DNA from 3 places in the Paenibacillus sp. FSL W8-0919 genome. Region 1 is predicted to be linked to each of the others. Evidence: riboswitches for the same ligand, from Rfam matches in the RefSeq annotation. Region 1 holds a riboswitch; each other region holds the start of a gene.
What was found. A riboswitch is a leader RNA that binds a small molecule or an ion and turns the genes downstream of it on or off. The one in region 1 is predicted to bind cyclic di-AMP.

Region 1 (3,279 bases):
ATGAAATCGATCGACGGGATTACCGCCGCCGTTACGGACAATGGGTTCGGCGGGGTCGTGCTGGATTTCGAAGGATTGGGCTTCAAGCTGGATGCCGCCTCCCAGCAGAAGCTGCTGAACCAATACGTGAAGGACCTTAGAGCTGCCTTGCCGAAAGGGACTGCCCTGTCCTTGGCCGTACCTCCGTTAAACAGCGCCTATAAAGGCTATGATTACAAAACGCTTGCATCGATTGCCGACGATCTGATTATCATGGCATACCAGTATCACCCGGTTGGCACCAAAGACCGGAAGCCGGAACCGAACACGCAAGTGCAGCAGGCTATTCAGCTTGCACTTGATGCCGGAGCCCCTAAGGACAAGCTTCTGCTTGGAATTAGCCTGGGCAGCGAAACGGAGAACTCCATCGACGACAAGCTTGGTCTGGCCAAGCGCTATCAGCTGAAAGGTGCGGCATTGTGGCGGCTCGGTATATTCAGAGTCTACGGTGATGATATCGAAGGCGCCATGAACGAAGCGGTGATCAAAGAGTGATCCGTAATTAAAGGTTGAAGCGTGGATGAGTCCATCCTTCCGATCATCACTACACAGGCTGCCGGTCGCTATGGACCTGCAGCCTGTTCGCTTGTTCAATGCTTCCGTGATAACCGAGCATCTCTGACAGCCATTGAAACGACACAGGCTATGAATTAGCCGATGCCAATCTTCCACATGGCCGGCACAAAAAAAGATGACCTCTGTCGTATACAGAGGTCATCATCAAGACTTATGTATGTATTCGGTGCAATCACTGAAAATCGATCATAGAATTCCTTACCAGGACTTGCAAGACGATCATTGTGCAGAGAGCTGGATCAAGACCAAAGATGAGCTGATCTAGCTAACACTTCCTACCAGCTTCGCATATTCCTCTTGGCTTAACACCCGGCGTGCGGTAACATAACGTGGCTTATAGTAAGAGTCGCTAAGCTTGCTGATTCGAACACCCTTGCTGCTTGAAGCATGTGCGAATTGCCCGTCTCCAATATAAACGCCAGCATGTGAAATTCCCTTGCCGTTCGTGTTGAAGAATACCAGATCACCGACACGCAGCTCTTCCTGGTCTACATGCACGCCTACTTGGGCTTGTCCTTGGGAAGTGCGCGGAAGGTCAAGATCAAAGTTACGGAACATATACAGAATAAATCCGGAGCAATCAAATCCGCTTGTGGTTGTTCCGCCCCACTTGTACGGTGTTCCTACTAACTGCTTCACTTGCTGCTGAAAGTTAGGCTGCTGATCGGCAAATGCTGTCACGGCACCGGAAGAAAAAATGATTGCGGATCCTAGCAAAGAAATGACCAATTTCTTCAAAATATATTCTCTCCTTCGATGCCTACGGAGTTAGCTAAGGGTTCGGCTGAAGGTCACCTATATTCCCTCTACTACAAGAATAATTCACCCAGGACGGTTCCCCCGTTTTCTCTAGCGAAATTCGGCAAAATTCATTAACATTTTGTAACCCTTTCTTAATATAGTATACAAGCTAGCAAACTGTCAATAATATCCGATAAATCTATCGTTTTTTAGATATCGCCGTCGAATCGAAAGAGTTTTAACAGTGTTTTTACTATATGAAAGGTCACATAGTCATGACATTTATGTTAAAATTGTTTCCGTTTTCTAAGTGCGGCGAAAAAACCTCCATGCAAGAAGCCGACACCTAGGGGGCCGGCTCTTGTTCTAGCAAATTCATCGATAGAACAAGCATTTGCTTCAGCCATTTTGCAGCTTTCAATGCGTACCTCCTTATCATATTGAGATTGCAACGGTTATAATTCGATCACCTCCCTTCTAAACCTTAATGCATCCAACAGCAAAGCTACTTGATCACGACCTCCTCCGGTTCCACTTCAGAAGAAATCATAATCTGTCCTGCCCTATCGGCATGCAGCCCCGAGCATTCGATTTGCCCGGACCGTTCCCCGGTAACCACAAGCAAGCGGTCATCCAGCGAGTCGCTTTCCCCCTTGACGTTCACCACCTGTACATTTCGGCTCTGGTGAAAGAGAAGGAGCGGATTTTCCTGATTGCGAAGGACCATGTCCTGAATCGTCAGGTTCTTTCCATTGCGGCATACAATGCCTTCCCGACTTGTGATGGCCGACCGCATCACCGTCACGTTCTCCACCGGCATCTCCGGCAGGCCGTTGATGAGGAGCGCAGTATGCGCGCCGCTGCAGACGATATCCTGAATAACAATATTGCGGAACACGGGGGTTTCCTCGGTAACGGGGAGCATCGCTTCCGCTTGGTATTCGCCGGAGCCGGCTTTCCCTTCGTAATATAAATTGAAGGAGATGGCATCCCCGTCGATCTCCCGCATCCGTATCCGTTCGATGAAGATATTTTCGACCACGCCGCCGCGTCCGCGGCAGCTTTTAAACCGGATGCCGATATCGGTGCCGATGAAGGTGCAATCGGATACGTGCACATCCTTGATGCCTCCGGACATTTCACTGCCGACAACGATCCCGCCGTGGCCGTGATAAACGGTGCAGTTCCGGATGCTGATGCGCTCACTCGGCTTTCCCAGCAGGCGCCCGGCTTCATTTTTTCCGGACTTCAGACAGATCGCGTCATCTCCTACATCAAACGAGCTGTTTTCCACGGTCACGTATTTGCACGAATCGATGTCCAGTCCGTCCCCGTTCTGGGCATACCATGGATTGCGGACGGTAATGTTCTGAATGGTAATTTGCTCCGATGCCCAAGGATGCAGGCACCAGGCTGCGGAGTTTTGAAAGGTAGGGCCGCTGAGCAGAATCCGCTTGCAGTTTCTCAAGCTGAGCAGATTGGGTCTCAGATAGTCTCTGACAGACTCATAATCCTGGGGATTCCGGCTGCCTGTTTGTTCGATCCGGGCCAGGTTCTCCATCCCGTCCCGGGCAGCCGGCGTTGGCCACCACAGTCCCCCGTCATCCACGACGCCGCCGGGATGAATTAATCGATCCCACTGGCTTTCCGTCAGCTTCCCTTGCTTAACGGGCCTCCAGGCTTCGCCGCCTCCGTCAAAGATGCCGCTGCCGGTGATTGCGATATCCTCCAACCCTTCTCCATCGAGCGGAGACTGGCAGCGGAACATCTGCCGGCCCTCATAAGCAGACATCCGGATCGGATAAGCTTCGAATTGCTTGCTGAACATGACAAGCGCGCCGGCAGAAGCGTGAAGCTCAATCCGGCTCTGCAGGGTTAACGGACCGGTGTGCCAGATCCCCGGAGGGATGACCACCTTCCCCC
Region 2 (3,279 bases), 1.8 Mb from region 1:
TACGGCTCGAACGCCCGAAAGGACTGGGACACGATATTTTTAGCCGTCATCATCATTTCCACCAGCGTAATCGCACACAAAATCGGCGTTTCCTTAAACATCACGATCAAATAGTTCCCCAGCACCGGGATGATCGGCGGTACCGCCTGCGGCAATATGATGCTGCGCCAGGTCTGGGCCTTCGTATAATTCAGCGCCGTTGCCGCCTCCCACTGCCCCTTCGGTACCGCTTCAATGCCTGATCGGTACACCTCGGACAAATAGGTGCTGTAATGCAGCCCCAGTCCGATCACTCCAGCATAGAAGGCGGGGATCGAGATGCCCATTAGGAGCGGCAGACTGTAATACAGAAAGAAGACTTGCACGAGCAGCGGCGTGTTTCGGATAAACTCAATGATTCCTTTGGTGATCAGCGACAGTGGCTTAAATCGGCTCCGCGCGGCAAAAGCCAGCAGCAACCCAACAATAAGCGCAACCACGAACGCACAGAGCGTTACCCATACGGTCATTTGGAGCGCCCGCAGCAGCTCCGGTAAAATATCAAATGCATAATTCCAATCCCACATAGGCTACATCCTCCCCGCCGTCAATTTCCGCTCGAGCAGCCGGACCGCCACCGCAACGAGCGTAGCGATCACAAAGTACAACAGGAGCAGCAGCGCAAGAATTTCCGTCGTCCAGGCAATATAGTTGTTGCGGAGCACCATCGCCTGATAGGTCAGATCCGCCATCGTGATGAAATAGACGAGCGACGTTGACTTAATCAGCTCCACCAGCTGGTTCCCGAACGGCGGCAGCATCCTAAGCGTTGCTTGCGGCAAAATCACGTTCAACATCCGCTGCCAGGGCTTCAGGTTGAGCGCGACCGCTGCCTCCCATTGACCTTTGGGTACCGCGAGCACCGCACTGCGGACAATCTCCGAGCCGTACGCACCGAAGTTGAGCCCGATTGCCAAAATAGCCGCCAGCATTTTCGGAAGCTCGATGCCGATGAACGGAAGGGCGAAGTACAGCCAGAATAGCTGAACAAGCAGGGAGGTACCCCGAAAGACCTCCACATAAACAGCGGCTAGCGTGCGCAGGATCCACAGCTTGGATAACCGGGATAGTCCTGCCGCAAAGGCTGCAACAATCGCAAGCATGGCGGAAAATATCGCGACCAGGACCGTAATTTCCGCGCCCTTCAACAGTGTGGGAAGGAACTCAATCCAGGAGTTCGGCATGCTATTTCCCGCAGAGCGCAGCCGCTGTCATGTCGCCCGGCAGCTCTTCCTCGGTAAATCCGAACTGCTGCAAGATTTCCAGGAGCTCGCCGGATTCTTTCATTTTTTGCAGCTCCGCATTATAGGCTTCCTGAAATTCGGTGTCCGCTTTCCGAAATGCGGTCGCGCCGTACCCGCGCACGCTTTCACCGTCAATGACCGGCTGCTCAAAGTCGGTTACGCGCTCGATGCTCTCATCGCTTGCGGAATCCAGCATTGCCTGCAGCGACGGTCCCGTCATCGTGATTGCCTGCACACGGTCCGCCTGCAGCGCACTGATTGCCGAAGCCTGATCAGGCACCTGGACAATGCGCTCGGAAGGAATGCCCGACTTCTCCATGTATCCGATCTCGACGGCACCGGTCATGACGGCGACCTTGGCATCATCATCCTTGGCAACATCTGCATAGCTTCCAAGCCCGAGCGGATTCCCCTTCTTTACCGCCAGCGCTTCCCCGATACTGTACTCCGGATCGGCGAACAAGACTGCCGAGCAGCGTTCCGGATTAATGAACATCCCGGCCGTTATCATGTCGAACCGGTCGGCTTGCAGCCCCGCTACAAGCGACCCGAATTCGGTAAGCTCCCCCCTCATTTCCTTGATGCCAAGGCGCTCCAGAATGACGCGGGCAATTTCGACCGCCTCGCCGGTAAGCTCGCCGTTCGCCTCCTTGTAAGCGTACGGCTTCTCATTCGCAAAGCCGACCGTGACATACCCACGTTCAATCGCCTGCTCCAGCGTGCTCCCTTTCTCGCCGCAAGCGGCCAAGGATACCACCATAATCAAACACCAAACCAGCACAATCACTTTCTTCAAATCCTTCCACAACCTTTCGTTAATCACATGAACTCCTATAATCCTCGATAATGACCCAAAGAATTTCTTAAACACCCGGCATCAACTCGATGAGCTTAAGTAACCAGTTGAACAATCAACGACACGCAAATAACAAAGTTTATAGATAGATTTACTGGGGATTTTTGAAGCTCTTGTCCCCGCGCACCATCATCAGGCTTCAAGGGACCGAACTCCTGCATCGCCCTGTTGCTCTAACTACAGCGCCTCTTCTAGACCACTTCAGTTGAAGACACATTACAGCCTGTCGTCCTCCTTTCACATCCCATTCAAAGTCCACGCAAAAAAGACCTCCGAACAGGGGAATTGGACACAGCTCCGCCAGCAGGGGGTCAACATAGAGAAAAAGGCCCCTATAGAGAATCAAGGGCCTTTGTTTATGAACATCGGTTATGTATAAAAGACCCATCCACTGCTGACGAGGTTAGCTGACGGACTCGGGTAAGATGGTACCCTACACTCTGAAATCAAGTGACTCGCCCCTGATAAAACTGGTTCCCCCGCTTTCCGTCATGTGCATGCCGGAAACTAAGCGTGTGTTCATGATAAAAGGAAACCCAGGAAAAGTCAAACCCGTTTCGCGCATTTTTGATCCCTTTCAGGAGTCATTTCCATGCCGGTACGAAGGTGACCTCATGCTTCCGTTAACCGAGGATTGGGGGGGCGGCAGCTCATCTCGGTATATTGCCCGGAGCGTGCAATCCGCTTAACAGCAAGGATTATCGCCACCCAGCCCCCGAAGTTCATCCCATTGATCTTTCATGCGGTTAATGATCGGTACGAAAGGTGGCAAAGGAGACTTCGTACTTCCCCGAAAAAAAAATTTTTTTCGTGCGCTGGATGACATCCTATTGCTTGTCTTTATCCCCCGCTCATTTCAGCCCGCGCCGGGCCTGTCTCAGACGGAATCGGTGGGCCCCCTACTATAGGGCAACCGTACATTCTAGCAAATAATAGGCATCCTTCTACCAGGAATACGCTATTAACCCATGCCCCCAAGGCAAAAGTTGCGTAGTATAGAACAAATCTAAAGGAGGTGCTTGAATTTGGATCGTTCTCTTAGAAAAAAGAAATTGTGCTCACCTAAAAAAATAGAGAAAAAAGTGCTTCACGCTAAAAAGAAATGCCACGATCATGGCAAAGGCAAACACGATCACGGTA
Region 3 (3,279 bases), 1.9 Mb from region 1:
GGGTACGGTCATTTGGGAGATTGATTTTCGACCGGATATGCGGAGCACCAGCATTCCAAAAATAATTAAAATAAGGGATTTCCAGATCTCATTCCATAGCTCATTCATAGACTTGTCTCCTCAATCGTTCAATGATTCCCTTATGTTTTGGTCAACGAGTAACCATCTTATGCATGCCCTTACTCATTTTGATGGATAATATTTAACTAGTCCCTCTCTTCCCCATTATTTTGGTTTGCGAATCGCGTAATTTCGGATACAATCAATGACTGAAAAAATTATCCTGAGGCGAGGGGTGCTCTATGCATCATTTCAATGAGATCTTCGTTCAATTGTTAATTTTGCTTGCGATATCGATGGGGGTTATCGCATTGGCCAAAAAAGTAAACCAGCCTTATTCGATTGCGCTCGTTGTGGTAGGTTTGCTGCTCGGATTGCTGCATATTCCCGTTTTGGACGAAGCCGAAACTTTTATTACGCAATCCAATGTATTCCAGGCGATCATCATCTCCTTGTTTCTGCCTATCCTGCTTGGCGACGCCACATTAAAGCTTCCTTTCTCCCACTTACGGCAGCAGAGCAAGCCGGTGGTTGCTCTGGCGATCGGCGGAACCTTTCTATCTTTCCTTATTATCGCACTGGCGATGTATGGAATCATGGGACTGCCTTTACCTGTAGCTTTTACCTTTGCAGCGCTTATGAGCGCAACGGACCCGATTAGCGTAATCTCCATCTTCAAATCCCTTGGTGTTTCCAAGAAAATGGTGACCATCATCGAAGGGGAGTCGCTTTTCAATGACGGCATCGCCGTCGTGTTATTCCAAATTTCATCCGTATACTTGCTCTCCTATATAGAGATGGGCTGGGCAGGCATAGGCAGCGGGATCTGGCTCTTTCTTCAGTTTAGCTTGGGAGGGATTGCGATTGGAGCCATCCTCGGCTTTCTGTTCTCACAGCTCATTCGTTTTTATGACGATTATCCGCTGGAGATTGCCTTTTCGATGTTGTTGTTTTTCGGAAGCTACTTTATTGCCGAGCACTTTCATGTCTCGGGAGTTATCGCCGTCGTCGTAAGCGGCTTGATCTTCGGCAGCTACGGCAGCCGGATCGGGATGTCCGAAACCACGAAGATGAATATCAATTCGTTCTGGGATGTCATTACCCTGGTTGCCAATTCATTGATATTCCTTATGATCGGCCTAGAAATCAAGCATATCGATTTCACGGATAAATGGGCGCTGATTATCGCCTCCATCATTATCGTGCTGATTGGAAGAACGGTCGCTGTTTATACCAGCTTGAGCTTCCTGCGGAAATTTCCGTCATCCTGGAAAGCTCTGCTGAATTGGGGCGGCTTAAAAGGGAGCTTATCGATTGCACTTGCGCTAAGCCTGCCCGCCTCCTTCGAAGGGCGCGACGATATCCTCGTCCTTACATTCAGCGTCGTCCTGTTCTCGCTTCTTGCACAGGGGCTGACGATAAAACCGTTGGTTACCAAGCTTAAGCTGTCGAATCCCGTCAAGGAGACCGAATAACTAACTAGAGCAAGATCGAATATTTATTGAAAGTCCGAAACCTCGCGAGGGAACTCGCGTAGAATACCTAAGTATAGATTAAGCTGCATCGTTTCAATAACGTCACATGACACTTCGGGATCAAGGTTTACATTTAGATCTACCTAGCTTAGTATATACTACGATAATCTTATATTATTGATCGCTTAATCCCCACCACTTGGGGAGCGGGGGAACCAGCGAAGCCGCTAACGGCTTCAGGGGTGAATTCTTTCCAAGCCGGAAAGAACGGGGACTCTCAGACCCGAATCCGACAGCTAACCTCGTCAGCGTCTCGAGAGATAACGCCCGTGCAACTTTGACTTGTTTATTCGGAACACAGTCCAAAGCCTGGAAGCAGATTGTCTCTGCTACCGGGCTTTTTTTCCTTGGGTTCAGAAGACTCAAGCCGCTTGATCAGAAAGGAGCAGATGCATTCATGATACATCATGAAAAAATTATGGTGTGTGTTTATTATGGGCCGAACGGCGAACGGCTGATTCGGAGAGGAGGCGAGCTCGCCAAACTACTGCAATGTCCCCTCTATGTGATGAGCGTCATTCCCTCGGCTGTGGATGAACTCGATCTCGAGCAGGAAAAATTCATGGCCCTTTGGCAAACCATCTGCGATGAATATGGAGCTTCGTTCATCACCAAGCCTAATGATAATCGTCATAAAGCTTCGGACATCATCGCCGAGACCGCCAAGCATTATCAGATAACGCAGCTGGTCATCGGACAATCCGGCCAAACACGGTGGCAGGAAATCACACAGGGTTCATTCGTCAATGAGCTGCTTAATCGAATCGGCGAGACGGATCTGCACATCGTGGCTGTGCAGCGAATGGATCAACACATCGTGGAGACTCACGAGCGTGGAATTCCGGTTACGGTTGTCAGCAAAGATGGACTATATCTGATCCGTAAAGGTGAAGACGAAGGGGACGTTGTCGCGGAGGGGCTGTTCTTCAAGGAACTGAATACGGATTTCGAAACCGGTTTGTTGCGTATAAAAACCGATCGGGAATTCAAGTATTTAAAGGTAAGTCAGGGGAAAGTCGCAGACACTTCGTTTTTCCTAAGTCAAGCATCAACACCCCTTGACCATGAGAAGGATTATGGATAGTAACGCAACAACCCAACGATCCGCTCCCAGCAAAATCGAAATGTTCATCAACAAACAAAAAAGCAATATGAGCCCCCCTCAGCTCATCCTGATCGTATTTACCATCTTAATCTTGATCGGTACCTTGCTGCTCGCGCTTCCACTGTCCTCCGCCAGCGGTACATCCGTAGGACTGCTGGATGCATTATTTACTGCCACTTCCGCAATCTGCGTGAATGGCCTAGTTGTCGTGGATACCGGGAGCGTCTACTCAACCTTTGGCCAAGTCATCATTATGATATTGATTCAAACCGGCCGGTTGGGCTTTATGACCTTTGGTGTCATGGTTGCCATCGTGTTAGGGAAAAGAATCGGGTTAAAGCAGCGTCTCATGATTCAACAAACGACCCACTCCACATCGGCACAGGGACTGGTCAAACTATCCCTGTATATGGTGCTGATCTCATTTGCCTTTGAAACGCTCGGAACGATTCTCCTCGCCATTCGATGGCATGAGATCGGCTGGGGACAAGCACTCTATTATGGACTTTTTCATTCCGTCTCTGCCTTCAACAACGCCGGTTTTGCCCTTTGGTCGGACAGTCTCTCTTCCTTTGTCGG

Region 2: linked by a shared signal. The riboswitch ahead of ehuB (ectoine/hydroxyectoine ABC transporter substrate-binding protein EhuB) and the one ahead of NST44_RS17770 (C40 family peptidase) in region 1 are both predicted to bind cyclic di-AMP.
Region 3: linked by a shared signal. The riboswitch ahead of NST44_RS08840 (histidine kinase) and the one ahead of NST44_RS17770 (C40 family peptidase) in region 1 are both predicted to bind cyclic di-AMP.

Annotation. Positions count from the first base shown of each region.
Region 1 covers NZ_JBBOPV010000001.1:3,889,427-3,892,705, reverse strand. Annotated here, with positions in the region: gene NST44_RS17775 (stalk domain-containing protein) at 1-534, shown strand, start outside; gene NST44_RS17770 (C40 family peptidase) at 877-1,353, opposite strand; cyclic di-AMP (ydaO/yuaA leader) riboswitch at 1,357-1,490, opposite strand; gene NST44_RS17765 (glycoside hydrolase family 28 protein) at 1,862-3,279, opposite strand, start outside.
Region 2 covers NZ_JBBOPV010000001.1:2,055,750-2,059,028, reverse strand. Annotated here, with positions in the region: gene ehuD (ectoine/hydroxyectoine ABC transporter permease subunit EhuD) at 1-566, opposite strand, end outside; gene ehuC (ectoine/hydroxyectoine ABC transporter permease subunit EhuC) at 570-1,223, opposite strand; gene ehuB (ectoine/hydroxyectoine ABC transporter substrate-binding protein EhuB) at 1,225-2,079, opposite strand; cyclic di-AMP (ydaO/yuaA leader) riboswitch at 2,517-2,663, opposite strand; gene NST44_RS08930 (exosporium glycoprotein BclB-related protein) at 3,222-3,279, shown strand, end outside.
Region 3 covers NZ_JBBOPV010000001.1:2,035,846-2,039,124, reverse strand. Annotated here, with positions in the region: gene NST44_RS08850 (DUF421 domain-containing protein) at 1-108, opposite strand, end outside; gene NST44_RS08845 (cation:proton antiporter) at 303-1,535, shown strand; cyclic di-AMP (ydaO/yuaA leader) riboswitch at 1,708-1,860, shown strand; gene NST44_RS08840 (histidine kinase) at 1,993-2,679, shown strand; gene NST44_RS08835 (TrkH family potassium uptake protein) at 2,672-3,279, shown strand, end outside.